One region of the Mesorhizobium sp. CNPSo 4670 genome, then DNA from elsewhere that is predicted to be linked to it. Evidence: riboswitches for the same ligand, from Rfam matches in the RefSeq annotation. Region 1 holds a riboswitch; each other region holds the start of a gene.

What was found. A riboswitch is a leader RNA that binds a small molecule or an ion and turns the genes downstream of it on or off. The one in region 1 is predicted to bind cobalamin.
Region 2: another riboswitch for cobalamin. It lies ahead of AC0ZT5_RS10320 (DUF1636 family protein); the one in region 1 lies ahead of AC0ZT5_RS13610 (aromatic ring-hydroxylating oxygenase subunit alpha).
Region 3: another riboswitch for cobalamin. It lies ahead of metE (5-methyltetrahydropteroyltriglutamate--homocysteine S-methyltransferase); the one in region 1 lies ahead of AC0ZT5_RS13610 (aromatic ring-hydroxylating oxygenase subunit alpha).

Annotation. Positions count from the first base shown of each region.
Region 1 covers NZ_JBWJFQ010000006.1:233,630-244,357, forward strand. The annotation lists gene AC0ZT5_RS13585 (carbohydrate ABC transporter permease) at 1-153, shown strand, start outside; gene bglA (beta-galactosidase BglA) at 158-1,822, shown strand; gene AC0ZT5_RS13595 (ABC transporter ATP-binding protein) at 1,864-2,976, shown strand; gene AC0ZT5_RS13600 (DUF680 domain-containing protein) at 3,052-3,291, opposite strand; gene AC0ZT5_RS13605 (DUF680 domain-containing protein) at 3,360-3,560, opposite strand; cobalamin riboswitch at 4,072-4,273, shown strand; gene AC0ZT5_RS13610 (aromatic ring-hydroxylating oxygenase subunit alpha) at 4,388-5,635, shown strand; gene AC0ZT5_RS13615 (FAD-binding oxidoreductase) at 5,716-6,816, shown strand; gene AC0ZT5_RS13620 (ferredoxin reductase) at 6,880-7,626, opposite strand; gene AC0ZT5_RS13625 (sulfite oxidase-like oxidoreductase) at 7,623-8,234, opposite strand; gene AC0ZT5_RS13630 (DegQ family serine endoprotease) at 8,384-9,907, opposite strand; gene AC0ZT5_RS13635 (MBL fold metallo-hydrolase) at 10,165-10,728, opposite strand, start outside.
Region 2 covers NZ_JBWJFQ010000004.1:338,976-349,703, reverse strand. The annotation lists gene AC0ZT5_RS10345 (NADH-quinone oxidoreductase subunit C) at 1-60, opposite strand, end outside; gene AC0ZT5_RS10340 (hypothetical protein) at 57-599, opposite strand; gene AC0ZT5_RS10335 (NuoB/complex I 20 kDa subunit family protein) at 605-1,186, opposite strand; gene AC0ZT5_RS10330 (NADH-quinone oxidoreductase subunit A) at 1,177-1,542, opposite strand; gene AC0ZT5_RS10325 (winged helix-turn-helix domain-containing protein) at 1,873-3,072, shown strand; cobalamin riboswitch at 3,102-3,307, shown strand; gene AC0ZT5_RS10320 (DUF1636 family protein) at 3,347-3,775, shown strand; gene cobW (cobalamin biosynthesis protein CobW) at 3,778-4,815, shown strand; gene AC0ZT5_RS10310 (cobaltochelatase subunit CobN) at 4,834-8,361, shown strand; gene cobG (precorrin-3B synthase) at 8,358-9,872, shown strand; gene AC0ZT5_RS10300 (precorrin-8X methylmutase) at 9,875-10,507, shown strand; gene AC0ZT5_RS10295 (precorrin-2 C(20)-methyltransferase) at 10,504-10,728, shown strand, end outside.
Region 3 covers NZ_JBWJFQ010000028.1:52,920-63,647, forward strand. The annotation lists partial or broken gene AC0ZT5_RS31750 (Ros/MucR family transcriptional regulator) at 1-204, opposite strand, end outside; gene AC0ZT5_RS31755 (cytochrome-c peroxidase) at 967-2,022, shown strand; gene metE (5-methyltetrahydropteroyltriglutamate--homocysteine S-methyltransferase) at 2,316-4,640, opposite strand; cobalamin riboswitch at 4,760-4,960, opposite strand; gene AC0ZT5_RS31765 (adenosine kinase) at 6,432-7,424, opposite strand; gene metK (methionine adenosyltransferase) at 7,532-8,728, opposite strand; gene AC0ZT5_RS31775 (serine hydroxymethyltransferase) at 8,773-10,116, opposite strand.

The DNA.
Region 1 (10,728 bases):
AAGCTCAATGCGCTGCTTGGCTCACGTGGCGGCGACTGGGAGATCCTGACGACATCGGCTTTCGTGACCATCATCGTGCCGCTGATCGTGTTCTTCTCGCTGCAGCGCTATTTTGTCCGCGGGCTGCTTGCCGGCTCGGTGAAAGGAGGCTGAGACCATGCAATCCGCTTTGAAGGCCAGTTCGAAGCCTGACCTCGCCGTCGATCGCGACTGGTGGCGAGGTGCGGTGATCTACCAGATCTATCCGCGCAGCTACCAGGACTCGAACGGCGACGGCATCGGCGACCTGAAGGGCATTATCGGCCGACTCCCCTACATCGCGGCTCTCGGCGCGGATGCCATCTGGATCTCGCCATTCTTCAAATCGCCGATGAAGGATTTCGGCTACGACGTCACCGATTACTGTGACGTCGATCCAATGTTCGGCACGCTGGCCGACTTCGACGCGCTGACCACCGAGGCACACAGGCTGGGCTTGAAGGTGATGATCGACGAGGTGCTGTCGCACACTGCCGACAACCACCCATGGTTCAAGGAAAGCCGGTCGAGCCGCACCAACCCGAAGGCGGACTGGTATGTCTGGGCGGACGCCAGGCCGGACGGCACGCCGCCCAACAACTGGCTGTCGATCTTCGGCGGCTCGGCGTGGCAATGGGACACCAGCCGTCAGCAATATTACCTGCACAACTTCCTGGCCGAGCAGCCCGATCTTAATTTCCACAACCACGAAGTCCAGGACGCGTTGCTCGACGTCACCCGCTTCTGGCTGGAGCGCGGCGTCGACGGCTTCCGCCTCGACACCATCAATTTCTACTTCCACAGCCAGGGCCTGGAAAACAATCCGCCGCTGCCGCCCGAGCAGCGCAACGACCAGACCGCACCCGCGGTCAATCCCTACAACTACCAGGACCATCTCTACGACAAGAGCCGTCCGGAAAACCTCGGCTTCCTCGAACGCTTCCGCGCCTTGCTCGATGAATATCCGGCTACCGCCGCAGTCGGCGAAGTCGGCGATTCGCAGCGTGGGCTGGAAGTGGTGGCGGCCTATACGGCCGGCGGCAAGCGCGTCCACATGTGCTACTCGTTCGACTTCCTGGCGCCGGAGAAAATCAGTGCAGCCAAGGTCCGCTCTGTGCTGGAATCGTTCGGCAAGGTTGCCAGCGACGGTTGGTCGTGCTGGGCCTTTTCCAACCATGACGTGATGCGCCCGGCCTCGCGCTGGGCGGCAGGCGAAACCGACCCGACCGCGTATCTCAAGGTCATCTCAGCGCTGCTGATGTCGCTGCGTGGCTCGGTCTGCATCTACCAGGGCGAGGAGCTTGGGCTCGGTGAGGCCGACCTCCGCTTCGAAGATTTGCAGGACCCCTACGGCATTCGCTTCTGGCCGGAATTCAAGGGCCGCGACGGCTGCCGCACACCGATGGTGTGGGACGGCAGTGCCAGGAATGGCGGCTTCTCCTCGGCCAAGCCATGGCTGCCGGTGCCGGCCAAGCACCTGTCGCAAGCGGTCAATGTCCAGCAGGGCGACGAGAGCTCGCTGCTTGAGCACTACCGGCGCTTTCTCACCTTCCGCCGCGCCCATCCGGCGCTGGCCAAGGGCGACATCACATTCATCGAAAGTGAGGGCGATACGGTCGCCTTCACACGCCGAGCGGGCAATGAGCAGGTCGTCTGCGTCTTCAATCTGGGAGCCAGGCCAACCAAGATTGACCTTGGCAACCGATCGCTGCACCCTTTGCCGGGACACGGATTTTCGGGGCAGGCGAGCAGTGGCTCCATACAGCTCGACGGCTACGGCGCCTGGTTCGGGCGCATCGACTGAATTTCAGATCACTTGAATTTCAAATCACTGGGAGGAAACCAATGGCCGATGTCACGCTAAGACAAGTGAAGAAGTCCTACGGCAATCTGAACATTCTCCACGGCATCGACCTCGATATCAAATCGGGCGAGTTCATCGTCTTTGTCGGCCCGTCGGGCTGCGGCAAGTCGACATTGCTGAGGTCGATCGCCGGGCTGGAGGAAATCACCTCCGGCGAACTCAAGATCGCCGGCGAGGTCGTCAACGACGTGCCGCCATCGAAGCGGGGCATCGCCATGGTGTTCCAGTCCTACGCGCTCTACCCGCACATGACCGTCTACGACAACATGGCGTTCTCGATGAAGATCGGCAAGGAGAACAAGGCCGAGATCGACCGCCGCGTGAAGCAGGCGGCGGAAATCCTGCAGTTGACCAAATATCTCGACCGCCTGCCCAAGGCGATGTCAGGTGGCCAGCGCCAGCGCGTCGCCATCGGCCGCGCCATCGTGCGCAATCCGAAAGTGTTCCTGTTCGACGAGCCGCTGTCGAACCTTGACGCGGCACTGCGGGTCGCCACCCGCATCGAGATCGCCAAGCTCAAGGAATCGATGCCCAACACGACCATGATCTACGTCACCCACGACCAGGTCGAGGCGATGACGCTGGCAGATCGCATCGTGGTGCTCAAGGAAGGTCATATCGAGCAGGTCGGCACGCCGATGGACCTCTACAAGAAGCCCGGCAACCTGTTCGTCGCCCAGTTCATCGGCTCGCCGGCCATGAACATTCTGCCGGCTACCATCGACAAGACCGGAAACCCGACCGTCGTCAGCCATGTCGGCGGGCGCAAGGCAAGCGTGCCGATCGCGACGCCGGCTTCGGCAAAGGGTGCTGCGGTGAGTTTCGGCGTGCGGCCGGAAGATCTGATCATCGCCAGCGGCACGGAGTATCTGTTCGAGGGGACGGTCGACTATGTCGAGCAACTCGGCGAGGTCCAGCTTGTCTATGTCGACATCGGCCGCGCCGACCTGCCCCTGGTGACCAAGCTGCCTGGCAATGTCGAGGTCAAACGCGGTGCGACGCTGCGGCTGAGCGCGGATGCGAACGACCTTCACGTCTTCGACGCGGACGGGCACTCCTTCTCGCTCCGTCAGCCGGAAGTAAAGGCGGCTTGAGACAGAACCAAGTCTCGACACGAAAAGAGCGGCGGGCCAGGCCCGCCGCTCTTTTTTGGAAATCAACTTCGGCTGTTAGCGATTGCCGAAGAGGTCGCGGTCGGCGCTCTGAGGGGCGGACTTCTCTACGTCACCCGACAAATTGAGCAGCTTGCCGACGAACCCACCGCTGTTGCGGATCGAGCCCGTCTGCGAGTTGTCAACCGAACCGACCGCAGGCTGGTTTGCGCCGTTCGAACCGTAGTTGTCGCTGGCGGCGAAAGCGCTGCCGGAGATCGCCAGGACGGCGGCAGCAGCAAGCATGATCTTCTTCATTTCAAGTCTCCTGAATTCTGGTTTTCGCCAGGACGGCGGCAGAGCCCGCCGCCCCTGGGAATCGGCTGTTAGTTGTTGCCGAAGAGGTTACGGTTGCTACCCTGGGCAGGCGTCTGAGCAGCCGGCTCCGACTTCTTGGTCGAAGCGGTGTACGAGCTGTCGACAGCAGCGGTGGCTGCCGGGGCATTCGAACCATAGTGGTCGCTGTTCGCGAAGGCGCTGCCGGAAATGGCCAGAAGGGCGGCGGCAGTGAGGATGATCTTTTTCATTTTTTGGTACTCCAGTATTTCTTATTTTTGCCGTCCGTCTAGCGGCGTGTCTTGGGAAGAAATCGCGTCGTTCGGACAGCCCCGATGTGGGAGAGCCATCCAGTCATTTCCAATCACGAAGTTGTTCCGCGTGGACCAAGAATCCACCACTTGAAATTGTGCCAGGGGTTTCCACACTCAATGTTTTTCTAGTTATATCAAATAGTTGTACAAAACAGGCACCCCGATCACCAACTGTGTCGGAGGCCCAGCGTTCACACGTCCTGCACGCACCGTCAACAGAAACGAACCGTTCGGTTCGATTTTAGAGGCTGCTAATAGTCACTTTTCGATACCGATAGCCTTCTTTGCTTCCCGACAAGCGGGCAGATTCGGCGATATTGCAGCCGGCTATGGTTGCCCAAGAGATAGGGCTTCCGCTCCGCGATCGCCGACCGGAACGTTTCTCAAACGTGTCGCGCCGCATGGATACGATGTCGTTTTCATGCCGATGGCGCGCCCGCGATCGTGATTAGATCATGCCATCTCAGGTGCCGCTTCGTGACGGCGAGGCGGAGAATTGGGAAGCCGGTCAGAATCCGGCGCTGCCCCCGCAACGGTGGTGGAGTTCAAGTCGCAACGGGAGACCACTGGGCAATCGCCTGGGAAGGTGTCGCGATGGTCCGCAAGGACAACTCCAGAGCCCGGAAACCAGCCCGAGATGTCTAGACTCGACTGATCGCGGTGGGCGGTCAAGAGGTGGATAGTGCATGTCCGGCGGATCGCCGGCCTGCGTCCAATCCTTCCTCCGTCACCACCAGTTCAGTCCTTAGAAACGAGGACAGGACATGGATGCTCGCAACGACATGCTGAGGCTCTTGAGTGGGCGCCGGCAAGGCTTTTCGCTGGAACAGCCCTTCTACACCGATCCAGATTATTTCAAGCTCGACATGGAGCTGATCTGGTATCGCGACTGGCTGTTCATCGGTCATGATTGCGAGTTGCCGAAGCCGGGCAGCTACATCACGGCGCAGATTGGCGACTATCCAGTCGTGCTTGTCCGCGACCAAAAGGGCAATATCAACGCCTTCCACAATTCCTGCCGCCATCGCGGCAGCCGCGTCTGCAATTCCGACAAGGGCACGGCGGCAAAGCTGGTCTGCCCCTATCACCAATGGACCTATGAGCTGGACGGAAGGCTGTTGTTTGCCAGGCAGATGGCCGACGGTTTCGACAAGAGCCAGTTCGGCTTGAAGCCAGTCGCCTGCGAAAGCGTCGGTGGCTACATTTTCATCTGCCTGGCCAAGGAGCCGGCGGATTTCGCACCGATGCGCGCGATGATCGAGCCCTACCTTTTGCCGCACCAGCTGCGCGAGGCCAAGGTGGCGTTCGAGTCGACCATTGTCGAGAAGGGCAACTGGAAGCTGGTCTGGGAAAACAACCGCGAGTGCTATCATTGCGCCGGCAATCATCCGGAGCTCTGCAAGACGTTTCCGGAGGCACCCACGGTGACCGGCGTGCAAGGCGCCGACAGCGACCCGGAAATGCTTGCGCACTGGGCGAAATGCGAAGCAGCCGGTCTGCCGAGCAAATTCCGCATCGACCCGGCCGGACAGTACCGCGCCACCCGCGCGCCGCTGCTGCGCGACGCCGTCAGCTACACGATGACGGGAAAGCGTGCAGTCAAGAAGAACCTGTCCGACAACGTCTCAACCGACCGCATCGGTTCCTTGCTGCTCTATCACTATCCGACGACCTGGAACCACATTCTGGGCGACCACGCCGTCACCTTCCGGGTGTTGCCGATCAGCGCCACGGAGACCGCGGTGACGACCAAATGGCTGGTTCACAAGGATGCGGTCGAGGGCGTCGATTACGATCTCGAAGAACTCACCCATGTCTGGACCGAGACCAACGATCAGGACCGCCGCATCGTCGAGGAAAACGCCTTCGGCATCCTGTCGCCCGCCTACGAGCCCGGCCCCTATTCGGAGCTGCATGAGGGCGGCGTCATCCAGTTCGTCGAGTGGTACGCGTCGTTCATAGGTCCGCGCCTTGCCGAAGGCGGCCGGCCGGCGCTGCGCAGCGTTGCCTAGTGCATGTCGCGCAAAAGTGCGCACCGGTTTTGAGACCTCGACAAGCACAGGGCAAGAGTGAGGACAAGAGGATGAATGCGATGACGGATCTCGGCCTCTATCGCCATCTCGACCAGATGACGCCCTGGAACGACAGGCTCCAGGTGCTGGAAGTGATCGGCGTCAGCGACGAAGCGCCTGATGTGAAGACCTTCACCTTCCGCTCCGACAACCAGACCTGGTTCCGCTACAAGCCGGGCCAGTTCGTGACGCTGGAACTGCCGACCGCCGAGGGACCGCTGATGCGCACCTATACGCTGTCGTCTTCGCCATCGCGGCCGTTCTCGATCGCAGTGACGATCAAGGCGCAAGCGGGCAGCATCGGCACACGCTGGATGTTCGACCATCTGACGCCCGGTTCGCACGTCAAGGCCTATGGGCCGACCGGCGACTTTTCGCTGCACAGCCACCCGGCGGCCAAGTACCTGTTCATTTCAGCCGGCTCTGGAGTGACGCCGATGATGTCGATGCTGCGCTGGCTGAACGACTGCGCGCCATGGACCGATGTCGGCTTCGTCAACTGCGCACGGCGCCCGGAAGAGATCATTTTCCGCAAGGAGCTCGAACTGCTCGGCAGCCGCATGCCGGGCCTGTCGCTCGGTTTCATGATCGAGGAGCGGTCCAGCCGCGAGGGCTGGTTCGGCCATATGGGCCGCATCGACGCGATCCGGCTGCCCTTGCTGGCGCCCGATTTCCGCGAGCGCGAAATCTTCTGCTGCGGCCCCGATCCCTTCATGCGCGCCGTGCGCGGCATGCTGGACGCCGCCGGCTTCGACATGACGAAATACCACCAGGAGAGCTTTGCCGCGCCTGTTGTGGAGGAGATCCCGGCACCGTTCACCTTGCCGGCGGAAGACGGCGCCGCGGTTGTCGTCGAAGCCGCGACGCCGATCCGGTTTTCGCTTTCGGATGTCGAGGCCGAATGCGTCGCCGGCCAGACCGTGCTGCAGACGGCCCGCGCCTCGGGCGTGCGGATTCCCGCCGCCTGCGAGTTCGGCCTTTGCGGAACCTGCAAGGTGAAGAAGATCGCGGGCGATGCCGAGATGAGCCACAATGGTGGCATCCTCGATCACGAAATCGACGACGGCTTTATCCTCGCCTGCTGCTCGAAGCCGCTTTCGGCGCTCGAAATCGAGGCGTGACCGGCGGGCGATGCCAGGCCTCAGAACGACGACTACGAGAAACGCCTCGAAAGGCCGTGTCGTTCAAACCCCGTAGCGCTCGGTGCGGATGATCTCCGCTGCGACGCCTGCATCGATCAGTGCTTGGGCGGCGGCCGAAACGAAGGCGTTGGAGCCGCAGACGAAGGCGATATCAGGCGGTCCGGGCAGGTGCGCCATGGATTGCACCATCATGGCAACGTCCACCCGCCGCGAATAATCGGCTGGACGGCGTGCGGCTTCGCGCGTCAGGGTCAGCACCAGGTCGAAGCCGTCCTTGCGATCGTCGAGGGCAACCAGTTCGTCACGAAAGATCACTTCGTCCCAGACCCGCGCTGAAAAGACCAGGGCGACGGGCACGCTCGAATTGCGCTTGGCGCGATGACGGACCATCGACATCAAAGGCACGACGCCCGAACCACCCCCGACCAGCAAGACCGGTCCGCCATCGTCATCGGGCCAGATGAAATGCCCGCCGAGCGGCCCGCGAAGTTCGACCTCGTCGCCAATTGCTGCGACGTCGTGGAAAAAGGGCGAGACCTCGCCATCGTCGAGTTTTTCGATCGCCAGTTCGATCACCCCGCCGTCTCCGGGCGCGGAGGCAATGGAATAGGAGCGGCGAGCCTGATAGCCGTCGGGCGCCGTCAGCCTGACGTCTACATGCTGACCGGCAAGATAGGTGAAAGGCCGCGATAGCTGGAAAAAGAAGCTGGTGACACGCGGCGTGCGCTTTTCGACACGGACGATCCTGACTGTCTGCCAGGGCGATTGTACTGCCGCTGCGTCGCTCATGGATCGTTCGTGTAGCGCTGCTCGCGCCAAGGGTCGCCATAGATGTGATAGCCGCGCAATTCCCAGAAACCCGGCTCATCGCGCTCGGTGAACTGCAGGCCGTTCAGCCATTTGGCCGATTTCCAGAAATAGAGATGCGGCACCAGCAGCCGCGCCGGGCCGCCATGGTCAGGCGTGATCGGCTTGCCTTCGTAAAGCAGAGCCACCATCGCCTTGCCGGCGGTGAGGTCCTTCGTCGGCACGTTGGTGGAATAGCCGTCGAAGGAATGCGCCAGCGTGAAGGCGGTCGGCGGCTCGATGCCGGCATCGGCGAGGATGTCGTCAACAAGCACGCCTTGCCATGGCGTGTCGAATTTTGTCCATGCGGTCACGCAATGGATGTCGCGCGTCATCTTGGTCAAGGGCAGCGCGTTGAACTCGGCCCAGTTCCATTTCTTGATCGGCCGCGGCCCGTGCTTCAGCGTGAACGACCAGTCCTCGGTGCGCACCCGCGGTGTCGGGCCGGCTGACAAGACCGGAAATCCCTGCTCGAGATATTGCCCGGGCGGGATGCGCGCATCGCCGTCGATCGGCGGGCGCCGTCCTGAAGAAAAACCTCGGGTGACCATCGCGGCAATCCCCCTGCATCAGACCACTATCGACCTTATGCAATGTTCTCGAAGATGCCGTGGCGGGCAACCAAAATCTTGATAGACAGGGATCGGCGGCCCGCGTCGCCGAGCCCGCCGATCGCTGCCTTCATGTCAGCGCCCCTGCGTCAGCCATTGGCAAACGGCACCGCGACATAGATCTGGCTGCCGTCGCGCTCGACCAGCAGAAGCACCGATTTGCGGCCGGACTTGCCGGCCTGGGCGATCGCCTGCGTCACTTGCCTGGCAGTTTTCACCGGCGCCTGATTGACGGCAACGATGATGTCGCCGGGCTGGATGCCCGAGGCCGAGGCCGGCTTGTCGGGATTGACGCTTGCGACCAGGGCGCCATGCTGATTGGCCGCCAGGTTCAACTCCTGGCGGACATCAGGGGTGATGTCCATCAGGCCAAGCCCGATTGCAGGGACGCGCGAGCCCTGCTCGGTACTCGGCGCGCCGGATTCGTCGGGCACGGATGCGGTCTTCACGTCGTCGCCGTTGCGCCCGACATCGACGGAAACATTCATGGCCTTGCCCTTGCGCCAGATATCCAGCGTCTCCCTGGCGCCCGGCGCGACATCGGCGACGGCCCGCGACAGGTCCTTGGGATCCTTCACATCCTGTCCGGCAAAGCTGGTGATGACGTCGCCGGTCTCGACGCCGGCCTTGGCAGCCGGCGAACCTTCATTGACCTGCGAAACCAGCGCGCCGCCAGGATGGTCGAGCCCGATGGCGCTGGCCACATCCGGCGTCACCGGCTGTATCTCGACACCGAGGTAGCCGTACTGGATGGAGCCGTCCTTCATCAGCTTGGCGACCACCTTCTGGGCCTGGTCGGACGGGATGGCGAAGCCGACGCCGACACTGCCGCCATTGGGTGAATAGATCGCCGTGTTGATGCCGACGACATTGCCGCGGACATCGACCAGCGGACCGCCGGAATTGCCGTGATTGATCGGCGCGTCGATCTGGATGAAGTCGTCGAACGGCCCGCTGTGCAGATCGCGGCCGCGCGCCGAGACAATGCCTGCGGTGACCGTGGTGCCGATGCCGAACGGATTGCCGATTGCCAGCACCTGGTCGCCGGTCATCAGCCTGTCGGAATCGCCCCATTTGACGGTCGGCAAGGGCTTGTCGGATTTGATCTTGAGCACGGCGAGATCGTTCTTGGCATCGCGGCCGACGAGCTTGGCGGGAAGCTCAGTGCCATCGTCGAGCGTTACCTTGATGGAAGAGGCGCCATCGACGACGTGATTGTTGGTGACGATGGTGCCATCGGCAGCGACGATGAAGCCCGAACCAAGCGCCTCGGCTCGCGGAGCCTGCTGCGGCGGGGTTTGTGGAGCGGGCATGCCCTGGTCGCCGAAGAACTGACGGAAATATTCGTCGAACGGCGAGTTGCCGAGAGGCATGCCGTCGTCCGTGCTTTCCGGCTGTGCCTTCATGACGGTGGTAACTGTCACCACCGCGGGCTTGTCGGCGGCCACGATGGGGGCGAACGAGCCGTTGGGTGCCGTGATGCCGGCGACAGGTGTCTGGGTTGTCGGAACGGCGTTGCTCGCACTTTGAGCGAAAGAGATGACAAAGGGAGATATGAGTAGCGCAGCGCCCAGCGAGGCCGCGACGCGATGTCTGCGAATGATATCTGACATGGTCGTTTGTCCGGGCGAGAGTTGATCCTGCGCTGTGGCCGCCTCTCTTGGAAACTGGCCATCCCGCGTGTCGAGGGTCGCGATTGCCCGTCTCGCCTTGCATGGCAGCCGACCGGATCGACAGCCCTGCATCTAGGGTGCGGATTGGCCCGATTTAGGGTTTTCGGGCGACCTTACGAAGATTTAATATCCAGACGGCGCCCGGTCACAATGTCGTGGGGTGAGCGGCCAGGCGGTCTTCCCAGCCCACTGGGGCATCAGTCCGCGCCGGTTCGCGCTAGATAGGCCGTTGCAATTTCGTGCATGCGTTTGCCGTCGAAGCTCGGCCCGTGGCCGCCATGGCCGATGCGGATCGGGATGTCGAGCAGGCGCTGCATCGTGCAGCGATAGGCTGTTCGATCGGAGTCCGGCAGGTCGTCGATCAGCGTGTCGTCGTAGATGGCGTCGCCACTGAAGAACAGGCCATCGGCCTCGTCGAGCAGCGCGATCGAATCCGGCGAATGCCCGGGCAGATGCAGCACGCGAAACTGACGATCGCCGAGATCGACCACGTCGCCCTCGTCAAGGGTCCGCGTCAATGGCGCTGATGGGATCCTGTAGTCGGCTGCCTTCCAGCCTGGTGCCGGCAGTTTCGAGACGGCACCTTCGAGGTCGTGGAACATGTAAGCATAGGTCGCGGCGTCATCCATGCTGTCGAACTGCGCCGCACTCATCCTTGGCCCGGCCCGCAACGGGAACTCGTGCAGCGAACCGACATGGTCGAGATGGATATGGGTGGCGACGACCAGCAACGGCTTGCCGTCGGACAACTCGATCTCCGG
Region 2 (10,728 bases), on a different contig from region 1:
CACGCGGCCGATCAGCTTCTCGCCGAGATAGGTCGACAGTTCGCTCAGGGATGCGGTCATGACAACCTCGCCAACCAACCTAAGACCTTGCACGAGTCGTCCGCGTCTTTCTCACCAAACCAGCCGCTCTCTTTAACCGCATCAATGGTCAAAAAAATTTGACATTCATCGTCACCACCCGGTTCGCCAAAAAATAACTTTCCGACAAGCGGCCGGGCCTCCAGATTTGCCGGGTCGCCATTCAGCGCAACGCATTCCACAAACAATTTTTCGCTTGCCGCTCCATTGGCGGACGAGCCCCTGTACGAAAGCCTGGCCGACATTTCTGCAACTAGATTCTTAGTTCGATCACCGAGCGACCGCAGTCTCACGTCACCGTAATAAAAAACTGCTCGGGGGTCGCCTGTGGGCTTGGCCTCCCAGTCATTCAATAAGATGTCGATACCGAGACCAGCATCTCCAAATTTTGTATCAGTTGAGAACTCGGAAGAATAAAACCGCTTATCCGATTCATATACGTCGAATCGCTGATCCAAGGTTTTGAACGTTAACCCCAGCCAAGGCTCAGGGTTGCCATAGATAATTTGCTCTTTGCCCATGACGACTACCGTTCGATCGTGCCGGTGCGTCGGATCTTCTTCTGCAAGAGAAGAATGCCGTAAAGCAGCGCTTCGGCGCTCGGCGGGCAGCCGGGCACATAGATATCGACCGGCACGACGCGGTCGCAGCCGCGCACCACCGAATAGGAATAGTGATAGTAGCCGCCGCCATTGGCGCAGGAGCCCATCGAGATGACGTAGCGCGGCTCCGGCATCTGGTCGTAGACCTTGCGCAGCGCCGGCGCCATCTTGTTGGTCAGCGTGCCGGCGACAATCATGATGTCGGACTGGCGCGGAGACGCGCGCGGCGCAACGCCGAACCGTTCCGAATCGTAGCGCGGCATCGAAGTGTGGATCATCTCGACCGCGCAGCAGGCGAGGCCGAACGTCATGAACATCAGCGAACCGCTGCGCGCCCAGGTGATCAGCGCCTCAGTCGAGGTGACGAGAAAGCCCTTGTCGGCCAATTCGTTGTTGATCTCGAGGAAGAACGGATCGTCGGACCCCACCGGCTTGCCGGTGTTGGGATCGATCAGGCCCTTGGGCTTCGGCGCGACGAGCGTGCCGGAACTGTCGTTCAATCCCATTCCAGCGCTCCTTTTTTCCATTCATAGGCAAAGCCGATGGTCAGCACCGCCAAAAAGACCATCATCGACCAGAAGCCGAGCATGCCGATCTTCGAAAAGGACACCGCCCACGGAAACAGGAAAGCCACTTCCAGATCGAAGATGATGAACAGGATCGACACCAGGTAGAAACGGATGTCGAATTTCATGCGGGCGTCGTCGAACGAGTTGAAACCGCACTCGTAGGCGGAAAGCTTTTCGGGATCGGGATTGCGGTAGGCGACCAGGAAGGGGGCGGCCAGCAGCGCCAGCCCGACGACCAGTGCCACGCCGATGAACAGGACGATGGGCAGGTATGAACCTAGAAGTGCGTTCATGCTCGGCTTTCCGTTGGCGCCAATCCACGTTGATTACAGCACCGGACCCTAATGCGGAAGCGTGACAGTTTAACCGCTGAACCGTTTTAAGGGCCTATGCTGCAACGCGGCGAGGGTTAGCGCAGCACTTCCAGCGAAGCAAGTCAAACCTTGTTCAAAACGCGGTGCTGGACGGCATATCCGAGGAAACAGGTCCGATCCGCTCCTGTTTGATTTCCTTCGTTTTTTACTCCACTTTTGTCTCCTGACATGGTTGCCGCCAAAACCCTGCTAGCATGGGCCGGAATCACCAGCCAAAACGTCAGCTGACACCATCAGAGTCCCATCCGAATGAAGGAAAAGATCTCGCTTGCCATGGCCCGGCGCATCGCGCTCGCCGCCCAGGGGTTTCTCGATCCCCGCCCCGCTGGTACGCCCGACCGCCGCCATTTCGCCCGCGTGCTGGCCCGGACCGGCCTGCTGCAGATCGATTCCGTCAGTGCGGTGGTGCGCGCCCACTATATGCCGCTCTATTCGCGCCTTGGCCCCTACCCGCTCGCCTTGCTCGACAATGCGGCCGTAACGCGCAAGCGCACGGTGTTCGAATACTGGGCGCACGAAGCCTCCTTCCTGCCGGTCGAGACATATCCGCTGATGCGCTGGCGCATGCAGCGGGCCGAGCGCGGCGATGAAATGTATCTCGGCCTGGCAAAATGGGGCCGCGAACACGCTGGCTACATCGAGGAAATCTATAGGGAAGTCGCCGATCGCGGTCCGATCGCCGCTTCCGCGCTCGAAGGCCAGAAAGGTTCGGGCGGCTGGTGGGGCTGGAGCCATGCCAAGCATGCCTTCGAATGGCTGTTCTGGGCCGGGCGCATCACCACGGCGCATCGCCGCGGTTTCGAGCGGTTCTACGATCTGCCGGACCGCGTGCTGCCGCAGGCGATCCTCGACCTGCCGGTGCCGGCCGCCGAGGACGCGCACCGCGAGTTGCTGCGTATCTCGGCCCGCGCCCACGGCATCGCGACATCAGGCGACCTGCGCGACTATTTCCGCCTATCCCCAGCCGACATGAAGGGCCGACTGGAGGAACTGGTCGAACTCGGCGAGCTGTTGCCGGTGCGTGTCGAAGGCTGGGACAAGCCGGCTTACCTTCACAGCGACGCCCGTCTGCCGCGGAAAATCGAGGCCCGCGCCCTGCTGGCGCCGTTCGATCCGGTCGTCTTCGAACGGTCGCGCACCGAGCGGCTGTTCGATTTCCACTACCGCATCGAGATCTACACCCCGGCCGAAAAGCGCCAATACGGCTACTACGTCCTGCCGTTCCTGTTCGGCGACAGGATCGTGGCGCGAGTCGACCTCAAGGCCGACCGGCCGGCCGGTGTCTTGCGCGTTCATGCGGCCTATGCCGAGCCCGGCGCGCCGCCTGAAACCGCAGCAGAACTCTTCGAGGAACTGAAGCAGATGCAGGGCTGGCTCGGCCTTGAGCGTATAGAAGTGACATCAGCCGGTGATTTGGGTCCGGCGCTGGCCGACTTGACCGTGTCGTAAGCCCGCGTTGACACCGCTACCCGCAAAAGCCTAAATCAGCTCCAGACGGTCTCTTCTCTTCAACGAGAGGAGCCAAGAGGGAATGCGGTGCGAAATTCCGATTTCAAATCCGCGGCTGTCCCCGCAACTGTAAGCGAAGAGCCGAGGCCGAAAGCCACTGGGATGATCCCGGGAAGGCGGCTACCCAAGGCGATGACCCGCGAGCCAGGAGACCTGCCGTCTGCGACTATAGAATCCGATCGCCCGGCGGGTTTCCGGGCAAGGAGCCCGATTTTTGGACCACGACAGCAGTTATTCCGCTGGCACAGCGGACAATTCGTCCGGCGCGACCGATGCCCTTGCCGGCGTGACCGTCATCGTCTGTGCCTCCTGTCGTGATGAAACCGGTTCCGATGCCCATCCCCGCGCCGGCGAACTTCTGGCGGACGACACGCGCCGCGCCGCCTCTGGCGAAGACATCCGCGTCCGCAGCGTCGAATGCCTCGGCAATTGCAAGCGCCGGCTCAGTGCCGCCATCCTGCGCGATGGCTGCTGGAGCTACGTCTTCGGCGACTTGACTGCAACCAGCGGTGCCGACCTCGTCACTGGCGCAAAACTCTTCGCCACCTCGACCGACGGCCTGATCCCATGGCGCGGCCGTCCCGACAGCCTCAAGCGCGGCCTCGTGGCCCGCATCCCTCCCCTCGACCTGCTGAAGGACTGATCATGACTGCTTCCGTCTCCCGCGTCCCCTGCACCGTCGTCACCGGCTTCCTCGGCGCCGGTAAGACGACGCTGATCCGCCATCTCCTGGAAAACGCCGGTGGCAAGCGGATCGCCATCATCGTCAACGAATTCGGCGACATTGGCATCGACGGCGAGATCCTGAAGGGCTGCGGCATCGACACGTGCCCTGAGGAAAACATCGTCGAACTGGCCAATGGCTGCATCTGCTGCACCGTTGCCGACGATTTCGTGCCGGCGCTCGACCAGATCCTGTCGCTGACGCCGAAGGTCGACCATATCCTGATCGAGACCTCAGGTCTCGCTCTGCCCAAGCCACTGGTCCAGGCTTTTCAGTGGCCAACGGTGAAGAGCCGGGTGACCGTCGATGGTGTCATCGCCGTGGTCGACGGTCCCGCACTCGCCGAGGGCCGCGTCGCCAACGACATGGACGCCCTTCAGGCACAGCGTGCGCAGGACCAGACGCTCGATCACGACGATCCGGTCGAGGAAGTGTTCGAGGATCAGATCGCTTGCGCCGACCTGATCATCCTGTCGAAGAGCGACCTGATGGACGCCGCCGACTCCGCCCGCGCCAACGCCATCATCAACGAGCACATCGCTCGCGCTGTGAAGATCGTGCCGACGTCACAGGGCAAGGTCGATCCCTCGGTGCTGCTCGGCCTTGGTCTTGCCGTCGAAGACGACATCGAGAACCGCAAGACCCATCACGACGACGAACTTGACCACGAGCACGACGACTTCGATTCCTTCGTCATCGACATTGCCTCGATCGCCAATCCGGATGAGCTGGCAAAGCGCGTTGCTACCGCCGCCGAGGAAGAAAACGTGCTGCGCGTGAAAGGCTTCGTCGAGGTCGGCGGCAAGCCGATGCGGCTCTTGCTGCAAGCCGTGGGACCGCGCGTCAATCACTACTATGACCGCGCCTGGACGGCCGGCGATGACCGCCGCTCGCGTCTCGTCGTCATCGGCCTCAAGGGGCTGAACCGCCCGGCGATCGAGCGTATACTCGCCGGCTGACGCAAACCACGGGCCGCGATGCACATCCTCACCACGACCTCCGCCTCGCTCGACGATCTCGCCGAGCCGGTCGATCTGCGGCAGACGCCGGCGGATATCGTGGCCCTGTCCTTCACCGACAGCGATCTTGCCGGACTGGCGGCGGCGTGGAAGGCCGATGCCAGCCGCCCACCCTCGATGCGGCTGGCGGCCCTGCGTGACCTGCGCCATCCCATGTCCGTCGACCTCTGGGTCGACAGCGTCGCCCGCCACGCCAAGGTCATCCTAGTGCGCATCCTCGGCGGCTACGATTGGTGGCGTTACGGCTGCGACCAGCTTGCCTCGACCGCCCGCGCGCGCGGCATAAAACTGGCGCTGCTGCCCGGCGAATGCCGCGACGAGGATCTGCGCCTGATCGAGGCCTCGACACTGCCGCGCGAAGAACTGGACGGCCTGCTCGACTATTTTCGCGAGGGCGGCCCGGCCAATATGAGCGCGCTGGTGCAGAAGCTGGCGCGGCTGGCCGGGTCTGAAGCAACAATTTCGGCGCCTGTCGCGGTACCGAAGGCTGGCTACTATGAGCCGGGCCGCGGCGTCGTCCCCTTCCCCCTCGAGGGGCGGGTAAACGCTGTGATCCCCATCCTGTTCTACCGCTCGATGCTGCTGGCCGCCGATGTCGCACCGATCGACGCCCTTTTTGAAGCGCTCAGGCAGCGCGGCATCAACCCGGTCCCCATCTTCGTCTCTAGCCTCAAGGAACCGGCATCCCTGGCGTTTGTGGAAACCGCACTGGCCGCACTGAAGCCCGCTGCCATCATCACCGCGACCGCCTTCGCGTCCGGAGCCGAACCCGGCGTCGAAACCCTGTTCGACCGCGCCGGCGTGCCTGTGTTCCAGGTCATCGTCGCCACCACCTCACGCGACATCTGGGAAAACAACCAGCGTGGCCTGGCGCCCGCCGACCTCGCAATGCATGTCGTGCTGCCCGAACTCGACGGCCGCATCCTTGCCGGCGCCATTTCCTTCAAGGGCGAGAGCGAGGTCGATCCCGCACTTGGTCACCGCGCCTTCGCCAACCGGCCGGAGCCCGATCGTGTGGCGCAAGTCGCGGACCGTGTCGCAGCCTTCATCAGGTTGCAAGAAACGCCGCGCGCCCAATGCAAGCTGGCCATCCTGATCCCCGACTACCCGAGTGCTCCCGGCCGCACCGGCTATGCCGTCGGCCTCGACGTGCCGTCCAGCGTGCTGGCGATGCTGCATGACCTCAAGGGACAGGGCTATGCCGTTGACGGGATACCGCAAACGCCGCGTGAGTTGCTGGATTTGCTGGAAGTGGTCGGGCAAGGGCTGAAGCTGGCGGATTATCTCGACCGTTCGACAGAATTGCCGAGGGTGGCAACGGCTGCCGTAGAGGCTGCTTGGGGGAAGGCGCAAGACGAGACTGGTTTGTGCGAGGCACCCCCCTCTGTCCTACCGGACATCTCCCCCGCAAGGAGGGAGATTAGCAGTTCCACAGACGGCTCTCTCCCGGCTATCGTTGTAATTGGCGAAAGCAGAGATAAGGGCCCGATCTCCCCCCTTGCGGGGGAGATGTCCGGCAGGACAGAGGGGGGTGGGAAGGAACACCAGCGTTCAAGGCAGTTCCCCTTCCGCGCAGCCACCTTCGGCAACATCACCGTGGCGCTCGCCCCCGATCGCGGCCGCTCGTCGGACCGCCGCGCCGATTATCACGACCCGACGCTGCCGCCGCGCCATGCGCTGATCGCTTTCGGCCTGTGGCTGCGCAAGTCGCTCGGCGTTCATGCGCTTGTCCATGTCGGCGCCCATGGCACGCTGGAATGGCTGCCGGGCAAGACGGTTGCGCTCTCGGAAAACTGCTTTCCCGAGATCGTCACCGGCCCGCTGCCTGTGATCTATCCCTTCATCGTCTCCAACCCCGGCGAAGCCGCACAGGCCAAGCGGCGCATCGCCGCCGTCACCCTTGGCCATCTGCCGCCGCCGCTGACCGGCGCCGGACTGGACGAGGATCAGCACAGGCTCGAACGGCTGGTCGACGAGTATGCCCAGGCCGATGGGCTCGACCGCCGCCGCCGAGATCGTCTGGCAAAGCTGATCGTCGACACCGCCCAGAAGACCGGCCTCGCGTCCGAAGCGGGCGTCGCCAAGACCGACGCGCCCGACGAGGCGTTGCGCCGCATCGACGCCTGGCTTTGCGACCTCAAGGATTTCGCCATCAAGGACGGGCTTCATATCTACGGCCGCGCCTCCGAGGACGAGCCTGACGCCATCCGACGTCAAAGCGCGGCAGCCGAGAAGGCGGCGCTGCTCGCAGCGCTCGATGGCCGTCACGTCAAGGCCGGCCCGGCAGGAGCGCCGGCGCGCGGCCGCGCCGATGTATTGCCCACCGGCCGCAACCTGTTCACGTCGGATCCGCGCACCATGCCGACGCCGACCGCCTATGACCTCGGCAAGGCGGCGGCGGAAGAAGTGGTGCGTGGCTATATGCAGTCGCATGGCGACTGGCCGCGTTCGCTGGTCATCGATCTCTGGGGCTCGGCCTCGTTGCGCACCGGCGGCGAGGAGATCGCGCAAGGCCTGGCCCTGATGGGCTGCCGGCCGCAATGGGATGCCGCGACCGGCCGCATCACCGGCATCGAGGTGCTGCCGCCGGCAACCGTCGGCCGATCACGCGTCGACGTCACCTGGCGCATTTCCGGCCTGTTTCGAGACATGTTCCCAACCCAGATCGCGCTTATCGATGCCGCGGCCAACGCCGTTGCCGCCCGCGACGAGGAGGATTCGGAAAACCCGCTGGCGGCCAAGACCCGCGCGGATGGCAAGATCAGCCCGCGCATCTTCGGCACTTCGCCCGGTACCTACGGCGCCGGCGTCGAGGACTTGCTGTCGAGCGGCGATTGGGCGGCGCGCGAAGAGATCGGCCGCGCCTATCTCGATGCCACCTCGCATGCCTATGGCGGCGCAGGGGGCGAAGGCGTCTTGGCACCCGGCGCCTTCGAGGGCCGCATCGCCGAAGCCGATCTTCTCGTCCACACCGGCGACGATCCCGGCCGCGATATCCTAGAGGGCTCCGCCGACGTCGCCTTCATCGGCGGATTTTCGGCAGCGCTTGCGGCGCTTGGCAGGAATGCCGATGTCATCGTGCTCGACACTACCGATCCGCAAAAGCCGAAGCCGCGTTCGGTGGGCCAGGCGGTGGCCCGCGTCGTACGGGCCCGCGCCGTCAATGCCCGCTTTATATCAGGGCAGATGCGCCACGGCCCGCGCGGCGCCTCCGAATTCGCCGAAACCGTTGACCGGCTGGTCGGCTTTGCCGAAACGACCCATGCCATATCGGGCACCCTGATCGAGGCCGTTCACGATGCCTATCTGGGCGACCCCATGGTGCGCGCCTTCATCCTGCGCGAGAACCCTGCAGCAGCCAAAGTCATCGCCGAGCGCTTCCTGTCGGCACGCCGACGTGGGCTCTGGCATCCCTTGCGCAATTCCATCGACGACGACCTCACCGCCCTGATTGCCGAGGCTGAAGCGCTTGGGGTCGCGGCATGAACGCCTTCTCGCGTCGCGGAGCCTGCCCTGCTCTGGCAGCCCCCATGCAGACCGGCGATGGCCTGCTGGTGCGGCTCAACCCGGTTGCTGGAGGCCCATCTTCTGAAGGATTGTCACCAAAGCTTTTGATCGCACTCGCCGAATCCGCCCTGCGGCACGGCAACGGCATCATGGAAGTCACCGCGCGCGGCAGTTTGCAGATACGCGGCCTGACACCGGAAAGCGCGTCGCTGCTGGCGACAGAGGTCGATGCGCTTGATATCGCGGTGCGCACCGGCGTGCCGGTCGAGACCGGGCCGCTGGCCGGCATCGATCCGCTGGAAGTCGCCGATCCCCGGCCGCTGGCTGAACGGATCAAGGCAGCGGTCGAAGAAGCCGGGCTCGTTCAACGGCTTGGCCCGAAGGTTTCGGTAGTTGTCGACGGCGGCGGGCAGCTTCGACTGGATCCGGTGACGGCCGATGTGCGGCTTGCCGCAGCGCGCACCGATGCGGGAGTTCGGTGGCTGGTTTCTGTCGCGGGTGATGGGCCGAATGCGAGGCCGCTGGCTACGGTGGAAGACAATGCTGCACGCGATATTGCCGTTGCCGTGCTCAGGATGATTGCCGAGAAGGGTCGCGACGCCCATGCAAGGGATTTGACCGAGAGGCAGCTGGCTTCTCTTGCAAGTTGGCACTCCGTCCCACCCCCCTCTGTCCTGCCGGACATCTCCCCCGCAAGGGGGGAGATTGCGCTCTCATCTCCGCTTTCGCTAGTCGCAGTTGCAGCAATCACTCAGCGTCCAAAAGGAGAGCCGGCGGCAGAACTGCCGATCTCCCCCCTTGTGGGGGAGATGTCCGGCAGGACAGCGGGGGGTAGGCAGGATCGCTATCCTGCGCCATCGACTCGCTCTCCAATCGGAACTTTCGACCTCGCCGCCTCTGGCGTCGCCCTCGGCATCGCCCTCCCCTATGGCAGCATGCCGGCGGACGAGATCATCGGCCTTGCCCAAAACGCCCTCGCGCTCGGCACGTCGGAAATCCGCCTCGCCCCCGGCCGCGCCTTGCTCTTCCTCGGCCAGCCGGCGGCCGCCAACAAGCCCCTTCAAGACAACGCCGCCACCCTCGGATTCGTCATCGACGCCGCCGATCCGCGCACACGCATCGCCGCTTGCCCCGGTACGCCGGCCTGCGCCTCCGGCCGGATCGCCACGCGCGACATTGCCGAGGCGATTGCCGTTGAAAATGCCGACATCCTCGACTTCACCCTGCACATTTCCGGCTGCGCCAAGGGCTGCGCCCATCCGGGCAAAGCAGCGCTCACCTTGGTCGGCGGCGAAAACGGAGCCGGACTTGTCGTGAACGCGACGGCAAAGGGCCTTCCTGCCAGCTACAGGCCGGGCTATGACGCCGCGCGCGGCATCAGCCGCGTCGCGGCGGCGATCCGCAGCGCACGACTTCCCGGCGAAACCGCCGCCGCTTGCCTGACAAGGCTTGGCACGGCCGGCATCGCCGGGGCTTACCGACAGGAATAAGCATGGCCGCCTACGACTACATCCACGACGGCACGGCGATCTACGAGCGCTCCTTCGCCATCATTCGCGCCGAGGCCGACCTGTCGCGCTTCTCCGAAGCAGAGGCCGATGTCGCCATCCGCATGATCCATGCCTGCGGCCAGGTTGAAGCTGCCAGCCATTTTGTCTTTTCGACGGATTTCGTTGCCGCCGCGCGCACGGCACTTTCGGCTGGTGCGCCGATCTTCTGCGACGCCGAGATGGTCTCGCATGGGGTCACCCGCGCCAGGCTGCCGGCCGGCAACGAAGTGATCTGTACCTTGCGCGACCCGCGCACACACGAAATCGCCAGGGAGATCGGCAATACACGCTCCGCGGCCGCCATCGACCTTTGGGGCGAGCGCATGGCCGGTTCGGTGGTTGCCATCGGCAATGCGCCGACCGCGCTCTTCTATTTGCTGGAAAAACTGCGCGACGGTGCGCCGAAGCCGGCAGCGATCATCGGCATGCCGGTCGGCTTCGTCGGCGCGGCCGAATCCAAGGATGCGCTCGCCGAGAATTCCTATGCCGTGCCCTATGCCATCGTGCGCGGCCGGCTTGGCGGCAGCGCGATGACTGCCGCCGCACTCAACGCCTTGGCGAGGCCTGGCCTGTGAACGCGCTCCCCAAAGGCCGTCTCGTCGGCGTAGGCACCGGTCCCGGCGACCCCGAACTGTTGACGCTGAAGGCTGCACGGGCCTTGGCCGAGGCCGATGTCGTGGCGTATTTCGCCAAACGCGGCAACAACAGCAATGCGCGCGCCATCGTCGAAGCGCAGTTCCGCCCGGGCATGACGGAACTGCCGCTGCTCTATCCCGTCACCACCGAAATCGACAAG
Region 3 (10,728 bases), on a different contig from region 1:
ATTTCCTGACTGGTACCGCAGGCTTGAGAGCCTCCGGCTGTTCTGCGCAGGGCCCGCCGCCTTGTCTTTGAGCGCTGCATGCACCTGGTTGACTAAACCGGGTAGGTCTCCCACCGGGACTGGATTGTTGGAGACATAGGCAGATACGACATCGGCGGTGAGCTCGACAAGGGTGTCGATGTTTGTTTCGGGTTCTTCTGTCACGAAACACTCCAGACGGCGGGTGAAAATAGTCGGTCGGTGAAGCGTCGCATGGTACCGGTTGTTGCTGAAAACAACGAATGTCTCGAGAGCGAATTAATGCGAGTGCTTATCCATTAGTGCCAATCATAGCGCCGTACTCGCCCTTCGCTGTTCATCGGACGTTCCTGATGACCGCGCCGAGCAATCGAAAGCCGTGGCGTGCACGTGAGGAATAAATACCGAATATCCGTTCGAGAGTCATTGAGCGGCTGAGGTTCATCATCTTGGTGGGTCGTTACCTCGGCCAGGATTGGGGAGCGGACCGCTGGAACCTACCTGAGGGGATCCGCGCGGGTGTTTGCTCTTGAAACAGCGGTGGCTGTGACATTCTGCACTGCCCGGAAGACGTTAAGGCAGGTTCCATGCAGCAAAGGTTCAATGGACCGGAAGCATTCAGCAGCCGCTGGAGGTCGAGAAGAATTTGCTGCGTAACGGATAATTCGTCCCAAACATCGAAACGTCGCGCTATGCCGACCTGAGTTCTTCACAGTAGAAGGCGGGTAACAGAATCCGACATACGGCTCGGCGCCAGCTTCGGGGCTGGCGATCGGTGCCAAGAATTTCAGCCCAATCGAGAAAGGCGCTCACTTCCGGCCGCTGGGGCTTCTGTCGTGGGGATTGCCGGTCAGACAATCCGATCCTTTCCTCAACTGATCCAGCGCAGAGCGTTGACGAATCTCATATCCCAAAATGGCTGCCAACCAATACGCGGAGAGATTATCTATGAAAGTCCTGTTGACTATGACGGCAGTAGCCTTGTTGGCAGCCGCCGCTTTTGCTGATCAAGCGATCCCCGAACACCTCAGAGAAACAGCACTGTCCACTTTCAAGGCTTTGCCATCCATCACGCCGGCAGTCACCAACAACGCGATCACCTGGCAGAAAATCGCTCTCGGCAAGGCATTGTTCTTCGATCCACGCGTCTCGTCATCAGGCGTTTTCTCATGCAATTCGTGCCACAACTTGGCCACCGGGGGCGATGACAATCGTGAGACTTCAATCGGCCATGGTTGGCAAAAAGGGCCGCGCAACGCGCCCACGGTTTTGAACGCTGTCTTCAACATTGCGCAGTTCTGGGATGGTCGCGCCGAAGACCTCAAGGCTCAAGCCAAGGGTCCAGTGCAAGCCAGTGGCGAAATGGCCAACACGCCGGATCAACTGATCGCCACGCTCAAGTCGATGCCGCAATATGTCGAGTGGTTCAACACAGCTTTCCCAGATGAAGCCGACCGGGTCACCTTCGAAAACTTCGCCAAGGCAATCGAAGCCTTTGAGGCGACGCTTGTCACGCCAGCCCCCTTTGATGATTTCCTCAATGGTAATGATGCCGCAATGACTCCCGAGCAGAAGCAGGGTCTGGCGCTCTTCATGGACAAAGGCTGCGCGTCTTGCCATGCCGGTGTCAACGTAGGTGGGGACGGTTACTACCCGTTCGGCCTTGTCGAAAAGCCCAGCCCCGAGGTCCTGCCGGAAAGGGACAAGGGCCGATTTGCAGTCACCAATAAGGCGGAGGATTCTTATGTTTTCCGCGTGGCGCCGCTGCGCAATGTAGCACTCACTGCGCCGTATTTTCATTCGGGCAAGGTGTGGGATCTGAAACAGGCCGTCGCCATCATGGGAAAGACACAGCTCGGCCAAGAATTGACGAAAGAAGAAATCGACCGGCTTGTCGCCTTCCTTAACGCGTTGACCGGAACAGTACCCGACGTTGTCTATCCCATCTTACCGGCCGAAACCGCGACGACGCCTCGACCTGTCTCGCAGATATTGGGAAAGTAAGTGGACTGAGCTTCGGAGAGCCCAACGGTATAACGGAACATCACTGAGGCGAGACCGCGAGGCGGTCGCGACAAACACCAGGTGTCCGATTTAATATCAACGGGCAGACGACGCTTCCGTCGTCTGCCCGACGCGATGGCACCATGCCAGTGTCCAAGGTGAGGCGGCCAGATAATATTCAGACAGCTCATCTAAGGCGGTTGATAGGACGTTCCGCCAACCCAGGCGGTTCGCGGAATTTGCGTCACCCAGGTGGCCGGTGACGCACCATACGACGACAACTTGGCAAAGCCTCAGGCCTGCACTCTATCCCGGAGGGCGCGTGCTGCAGCGACCATGTTCACGAGGGCAGGGCGGACCTCATCCCATTTGCGCGTTTTGAGGCCGCAGTCCGGGTTTACCCAAAGTTGCCGGTCGGAGAGCCGCTCGCGTGCAAGCATGAGGAGGGCCGAAATCTCGGCGACTTCTGGAATGCGCGGTGAGTGTATGTCATAGACTCCGGGCCCGATTTCGTTCGGATATTTGGTGCTCGTAAAGGCGTCCAGCAGTTCCATCGCCGAGCGCGATGTCTCAATCGAAATTACATCCGCGTCCAGCTCAGCGATCGCGTCGATGATCGCGTTGAACTCCGAATAACACATGTGAGTGTGGATCTGGGTCGCGTCCTCTACACCCGTCGAGGCCAGCCGGAAGCATTCGACCGCCCAGTCCAGATAGACTTGCCAGTCGGACTTGCGCAGCGGCAAGCCTTCGCGAAACGCCGCCTCGTCAATCTGGATTATCTTTGCGCCAGATCTTTCCAGGTCCGTCACTTCATCGCGAATGGCGAGGGCGATCTGGCGGCAGACCTCGGAGCGCGGAATGTCGTCGCGGACAAAAGACCAGTTAAGAATGGTCACAGGGCCTGTGAGCATTCCCTTGACTGGCTTTTGCGTAAGCGACTGGGCGAATTCCCACCAGCGCACCGTCATCGGATTGGGGCGCGATACATCGCCGAAGATGATCGGGGGACGCACGTAGCGGGAGCCATAGCTTTGCACCCAGCCATGCTGGGTGAAGGCGAAGCCGGACAGCTTCTCGCCGAAATGCTGTACCATGTCGTTTCGTTCGAACTCGCCGTGCACCAGCACGTCCAGCCCGATCTCCTCCTGCCAGCGGATGGCAGTCTTGGTCTCGTTCTGCAGAAAGCTGTCGTAGTCGAGATAGCTGAGCTCACCCTTCCTGTGGGCGGAGCGGGCCTTGCGCACCCGAGTCGTCTGCGGGAATGATCCTATGGTGGTCGTTGGGAACGGGGGCAGGCTCAGCGTGCGGGCCTGGACCGTGGAACGCACGAGGAAAGGGTTCTTTCGTTGCTTCATGCTATCGTCGATGCCGGCGATCCGACCTTCAACAAGCGGATCATGGACCTTTGCGGACGCTGCGCGAGCAGCGGCAGCCTCGGCAGAAGCTGTCAACTCGTGTGCCACTACATCCCTGCCTTCGGACAGCGCCCTCGCCAGCACCACCAGTTCGTCGGTCTTCTGCGCCGCGAAGGCGAGCCACGAGCTTATAGTGGCATCAAGTGCCGTCTCCATGCGAAGGTCCATGGGCACATGCAGCATCGAGCACGAAGGTGCAATTTCGACGCGGTCCAAGGGCCAGCCGGCGACGATCGGCTTGATGCGGTCGAGAATGGCAGGCAGGTTCGCGCGCCAGACGTTGCGGCCATCGATCAAGCCAAGCGACAGCACCAGGTCCTTAGGCGCAAGCCGACCAACCCTCTCCAACTGCTCGGGAGCGCGCGAAAGATCGAGATGCAGGCCGGCCACTGGCAGCGAAATCGCCGTCTCGAGATTGTCCCCCAGCGCACCGAAATAGGTAGCCAGCATGATCTTCAGTTCGGGAGTGGCCTTCGACAGCTGCCCATAGGCAAATTCATACGCAGCTCGTTCGTTCGGGTTTAGATCCAGGACAAGGGCTGGCTCATCGATCTGCACCCAATCGGCTCCCGACAGTTTCAACCCCCGCAGGAGCTGCTCGTAGACGGGCAGAAGCCGCGGCAGCAGCGCGATGGGATTGAAACCCTCGGCAGGTGACTTCGCCAGTTTGAGGAAGGTGACAGGTCCAAGGATGACTGGGCGTGTATGAATGCCGAGGGCTTTAGCCTCGAGGAAGTGATCAACCGGTTTCGTCGACGAGAGGGCAAACGTCTGATCATCGTCGAGTTCCGGCACGATGTAGTGATAGTTGTTGTCGAACCATTTGGTCATTTCCATCGCGGTCAGGGCAGGGCCAGCCGCACGCTCCTGATCAGAGTGCCCGCAGCTCCCCGTCTGGCCTTGGTCGCCGCGCGCCATGGCGAAGTAGATGTCGAGCGGAAGCTCGCCGCCACTCCAGGCGTATCGGGACGGCACCGCGCCGACCATTTCTGCAGTGTCGAGCACATGGTCGTAGAGCGAGAAGTCGTTCGACGGAATTTTCGACACGCCGCGATCGCGCTGCTCTTCCCAGTTGGCGGCACGCAGCGCTTTCGCCGTCGTGAGAAGGTCAGTAGCGGAAGATTTTCCGGACCAGTAGCTTTCAAGCGCGAATTTCAGTTCCCGCCGGCGACCGAACCGCGGCACACCGAGCGTTGCCACAGGAATTTGCTGAGAGACAGTCATGCCATACCCCGATGGTTGGGGCGTGGGGGACAAGAAGGCGCCTCGTAGACCGGCACGAACGCCGGACTGCTGCGGCCACCGAGACACCCCGCCCGTGGACTTAGTTCGTCGTGGCAGGTCTCCTGGCTCGCGGGGTCATCGCTTCTCCCCGTCTTCCCGAGGCTGTTCGCCTCAGTGACATGAGTGGGGTTGGCTCACTCGCTAACAGTTGCGGGGGCAGCGCCGGCCTCGCACCGGCTTCCCTCTTAGCTCCGTGCGGCAATGCCGTACGGAGAACCACGGCACCCAGACAAACACAGCAGGGAACCGTGTGTCAATGCCGCATAAAGAAATGTTTATGTCATTATGTGAAATGTTGGTGTTTTTGCAAAGGCCGCAACGAGAGCGAGTAACTGCGAACGCGCTGATCGACTGGTAAATCAGACCACACATTGAACCGCCCGATGCCCAGTAGACATGGAGAACTCCGGTCGGCTCGCTGTTCGACCTCCCGCGGCCTGCCAAATCGGCGGCGTCGATCCGATCCCATGTGGGCGATCATCCATAGCTATCCTCACCCGAATCGAGGGGCCCGCGTCCCTGCCTTCCTGAAATCCAAAGGCCAAGACGCATGGACGTATCGGCAAGGTGACCATGTCTCTTCTCAGGTCAGATAGTTTCTGACCGCATTTGGCAGATCCGGCTCTGCACACGTTGCACTCATACACACGGGACCAGCTGCGGATATCCAGCCCGCTCAAAGCGTGAGAGCGCCAAAAGGCTAAGCTTGCTCGACGCACAAAACCAAGAGATACCGTTTCGCCTTCGAGGGTTTGCTTAAAAAGCTTTGACGCAGACCCCGCCATTTCTGGTGTGGCTGTCGTATTTCCATTGTGTGTTGCACGGTAGAGTGACTGCGTTTCGCCGCGAGCGCGGCAGAACCGCAGACGGTACGCGATAGAGCCGGAGGAAATAAGGCGGCGTAGACCGTCACGCTTTACAAACGTGACATTCTCCAGGAGGGGATCGTCATCATCTATCCGGCTGTCGGGAGGCTCGGCCGGCTGAGAGGACGAGGAAACATGCCGTTAAGAGATGAGGGGCGAGGTCGGTGCCAGGCAACTGCACTGGACGTCTCGCCAAAATGGCGGGCCGGTCGCGCAATCGATTTGCCATCACGAGATTTTCGCGGCCGTGGCGGCTTCGCGGTCTGCTGTCCGCCGGGTGAAGCGCGCAGCAAATGAGGCCGGGTGGAGAAGCCCCATGCGGCCGAAGGGAGTGCTACGATGGATAGGACCTTCGATGCCTCTGCAGGACATATCGGGGCGTCGAAAAGCGCTGCGAGGCGCTGTGCTTCCTGCCGCGCTCAACCCGACAGCTGGCTGGGCCAGTCCGAGTTGCTGCATCTCACCCCTGATGCACACCTGGAGTGTGTAGAAAGCAAAGATGTCGAGGCGGCATTGACGGCACTACGGTGATCCCCTCGAGAGCGGAGATGCGACTCCGCTTTCGGGATTCGGAGGGCTGCACTTTGTCGGGACGAGATTGAAACATCAGCAACCCAGCAGTCCTCAGAGGAGACTGTTGATCCCTCCTCTATACGCGCGGCATCAACGTTCCCGTCCAATCAAGCTACGATGAGCGTGATCGGGTCAGGGGCGCCGCCACCTGCCTGTCTTGAACGGTGCCGATATAGCCTTGATCCTGCTGCCTCGGATCCTGAGATCCCTCTTTGCCCCCGCTGTTCATTGAACAGCTCGCACCGGGTGGATCTGGTCTTGCCGCCAACTAGAGCAGCCGGGCTTGCTCCGCCTCGCGGCGCAGGTTCTGCCTCGGCCTTGGGCCGATCTGCTGGATCGCCAGTCCGGCGGCCAGTGAGCCGAGGTCGCCGCAGGTCTTGAGGTCGCGGCCTTGCGTGTAGCCATGCAGGAAGCCGGCGGCGTAGAGGTCGCCGGCGCCGGTCGTGTCGACGAGTTCCCGGATCGCCGTCGCCTGGATGACCACGGTCTCGTCGCCGCGCACGATGACCGAGCCCTTTTCCGAGCGGGTCACGGCAGCGATCTTGCAGTCCTTGCGGATTTGCGCCAGCGCCTCGTCGAAGGACGATGTCTGGTAGAGTGACTTGATCTCGTGGCTGTTGGCAAAGACGATGTCGACCGTGCCCGAGCGCATCAGCTCGAGGAACTCGTCGCGGTAGCGGTCGACGCAAAAGGAATCCGACAGCGTCATCGATACTTCGCGGCCTGCCGCGTGGGCCAGCCTGGCCGTCTGCCGGATCGCTTCCTTGGCGCGCGGCGGGTCCCACAGATAGCCCTCGAAATAGGTGACCTTGGCGCCAGATGCCTTATCGGCCTCGACATCCTCCGGTCCGAGCTCGACGCAGGCGCCGAGATAGGTGTTCATCGAGCGTTCGCCATCGGGCGTGACGAAGATCATCGAGCGTGCCGTCGGCGGCTCGCCGGTGAGCGGTTTGGTGTCGAACGCGACGCCCTGCGCATGGATGTCGTGCGCGTAGATTTCGCCCAGCGCATCATCGGAGACCTTGCCGAAGAAGGCGGCGCGGCCGCCGAAGGAGGCGACGCCGGCCGCCGTGTTGCCGGCGCTGCCGCCGGAAGCCTCGATCGCCGGGCCCATGCGGCTGTAGAGCAGTTCGGCGCGCTGGGTATCGATGAGGTTCATCGCGCCCTTGATGATGCCGTTGGTTTCGAGGAATTCCTCCTCGCACTGGGCGATGATGTCGACAATGGCATTGCCGATGCAAAGCACGTCATAATCCGGCATCAATGTCTCCGCCAAAAACCCGAGCCGGCTTCTTGCCACGCTGGCCGGGCGCGGGTCTGGCCAGTTGGAATGGACTTTTCGCTTCCCAATCGACTCGGCGCCGGCCCTCACGGGGCGGCGAGCCCTGCCTCGCGACGCAATTCGTCGGCTCTGTCAGTCCTCTCCCAGGTGAACTCAGGCTCTTCACGGCCGAAATGCCCGTATGTCGCTGTCTTGCGGTATATCGGGCGTAAGAGATCAAGCATCTTGATAATGCCCTTTGGTCTGAGGTCGAACAGCTCAAGAATGAGTTGCTCGATCCTTTTCTCCTGAATTCTCGCGGTCCCGAATGTATTGACCATGACGGAAACCGGACTGGCCACGCCGATCGCGTAAGCAATCTGCACCTCGCAGATATCCGCAAGTCCCGCAGCGACGATGTTCTTCGCGACATAACGCGCCGCATAGGCAGCCGAGCGGTCAACCTTGGACGGGTCCTTGCCCGAAAAAGCGCCGCCGCCGTGGCGCCCCATCCCGCCGTAGGAATCAACTATGATCTTGCGCCCAGTGAGGCCGCAGTCGCCGCGTGGCCCGCCGACTACGAACCGCCCCGTCGGATTGACCAGAATTCGGACGCCTTCGGTGTCCAGCTGGGGCGGTAGGACTGGCTTTATGATTTCCTCAATCACGCCCTCGCGGACCGTCTCTTGGGATACCTGCTCATCGTGTTGCGTGGACACGACGATGGTGTCCAATGCGATGGGGCGCAAGCCTTCATAGCGCACCGAAACCTGGGATTTCATGTCAGGACGCAACCAGCTGAGTTCTCCTGCCTTCCGCACATCCGCCTGTCTTTTTGTCAGGCAGTGGGCGAGTTGGATCGGCAAAGGCATCAAAGTATCGGTCTCGCGGCATGCGTAGCCGAACATGAGGCCCTGATCTCCCGCTCCCTGGTCGAGATCCTGCCCTCTGCCCTCGTCAACGCCCAGGCTGATGTCGGGCGACTGCTCGGTGATGGCCACAACGACGGAGCACCGCCGGCCGTCAAAACCGATGGCCTCATCATCATATCCGATATCGAGAATCGTATTGCGGGCAACTTGGCTGTAATCCACCCTTGCATTGCTGGTAATTTCGCCAGCGAGAACGACCGTCCCTGTCTTCACCAAGGCTTCACATGTCTTCACCAACGTTTCGCAAGCGACGCGCGCTTTCGGATCGAAGCGGAGCAACGCATCGAGGATGGAATCCGAGATGTTATCGGCCAACTTATCCGGGTGGCCGGCGCCAACCGACTCGGAAGAGAACACGAACTGCCTAGCCATGAAATGCCTCGTTTCGGGTGTTAAAGTTGTCGGGGCGCTTTGCTTCAGCTGCCTTGCCTGTCGGTGATACCCGGCACCTCGAACGCAGTGCACAGGTCGGCAACGTCCTTTCGCACGCGGGCATGGAGACCTTGGTCGTCTGGCCGCCGGAGGACGCAGTCAATGAAGCCAGCGATCTGCACCATTTCTGCGTCGCGCATACCCATGGACGTTACCGCGGGCGTCCCCAACCGAATTCCGCTTGTGAGCGCCGGATGCCGCCGGTCGCCCGGAACCATATTGAAGTTCGTAATGATGCCGGCCTTTGCCAGTCGCTCGGCATAGGCCTTTCCGGGCAATGGTCGCTCCCGAAGATCGAGGATCAGCATGTGATTGTCAGTCCCGCCCGTGACCAGGTCATAACCTCGCTCCATGAGCCCCTGGGCCAGGTACTTGGCATTCTTGACGATCTGTTGACCGTAGCTACGGAAGGACGGGTTCGCGGCTTCCTGCAAAGCGACAGCTAGCGCAGCGATGACATTCATATGAGGCCCGCCTTGCAGTTGAGGGAAGACCGCCCGATCTAGTCGCTTGGCGAGATTGACTTTGCTATCCGGATGATAGAGCGCTTGATAGCGATCTTCATTTTTTGACAGAATGAAGCCCCCGCGGGGCCCCCGTATTGACTTATGAGACGTGCTGCTGACGACGTCGCAATATGCTACGGGATTGGGATGCGCTCCTGCGGCGATCAGGCCACTGATGTGCGCGATGTCGGCCACGAGATAGGATTCCGCCTCCGACGCGATTTCGGCCATCGTGGCGTAGTCAAAGACACGCGGGTAAGCAGTTCCGCCGACCCAAATGAGTTTTGGCCGTTCCCGCTTGGCCGTCTCGCGCAAGCGATCATAGTCGATTTGCCGGGACTCTTCGTCAAGCCCATAGGGAACGCGTTTATAATCAGTTCCTGAGAAGTTGACCGCCCATCCATGAGTCAGATGACCGCCACTGGGAAGAGGCAAGCCCATCACTTTGTCTCCGGGGCTCAAAAGTGCACGATACACAGCTTGGTTCGCCGGCGAGCCGGAATAAGGTTGGACGTTAGCGTGTTCGCTGCCAAATAGCGCCTTCAGGCGTTCAATGGCGAGCTTCTCAAGCTCATCGACGATCTCGTTTCCCTCGTAATAGCGGGCACCTGGGTACCCCTCGGCGTACTTGTTCGTGAAAATCGAGCCGGTCGCTTCCAGCACAGCCGAAGAGGCAAAATTCTCCGAAGCGATCAGTTTGAGCGTCGTCCGCTCCTGTCGCTCCTGCCTCAGAAGCAGTTCGTGAACGCGGCTATCAACCTCGGCCAACCGCGAGGGCACACATCTGTCGGGTAGGGCGGTGCGGTCGTCGGAATTGTCCATCGAGGGATCGCGCTCCAACTTGATTGAACTATTTCACGATCAGGCAAGACCCTTTAGACCGCTCGCTTTGCATCGCTTCGAGTCGCTGCAGGTCTCGTTCATGACAGTCGTCGGCGTGGGGCAGGAGATCGACCAGAAACCGCACCAGCCCACTGTCCTTGCCTCGCGTTTTGAGGTGGTACGAGCGCCACGGGTGTTGTTCGTCGCTGCAGAGAAACTCGGCTCTGGAGAGTAGCCGGACATGGTGCACAATCCGCTCGCGCCGCAGACCTAGAACTTCAGCCAGTTCACCGACAGTTAGGTCCGCATGCGCGCAAAGCCACACTATTCGAAGGCGATCAAGATGCGCTGCCGTGCGAAGGCGACTGACAAGTGTCATCATTGCTAAGCATCACGTCATATAGAAAAATGTGGCACTCGTCCTTCGGACCTTGTCATTGGCGTCCTCCGCATCTTGCATGCTCCTGAAAGAGCATGTCGGTTTCGACCGTCCGACTTTAATGTCTCGGCAAGCGTACCACTCACGGCGGTTTGGAGTTGCTAAGAGTCTATGAATTTCTTTGAAAGATCTGTTGCAATGCCTCGATGCGATTTGGCGACGTGCTGATCATG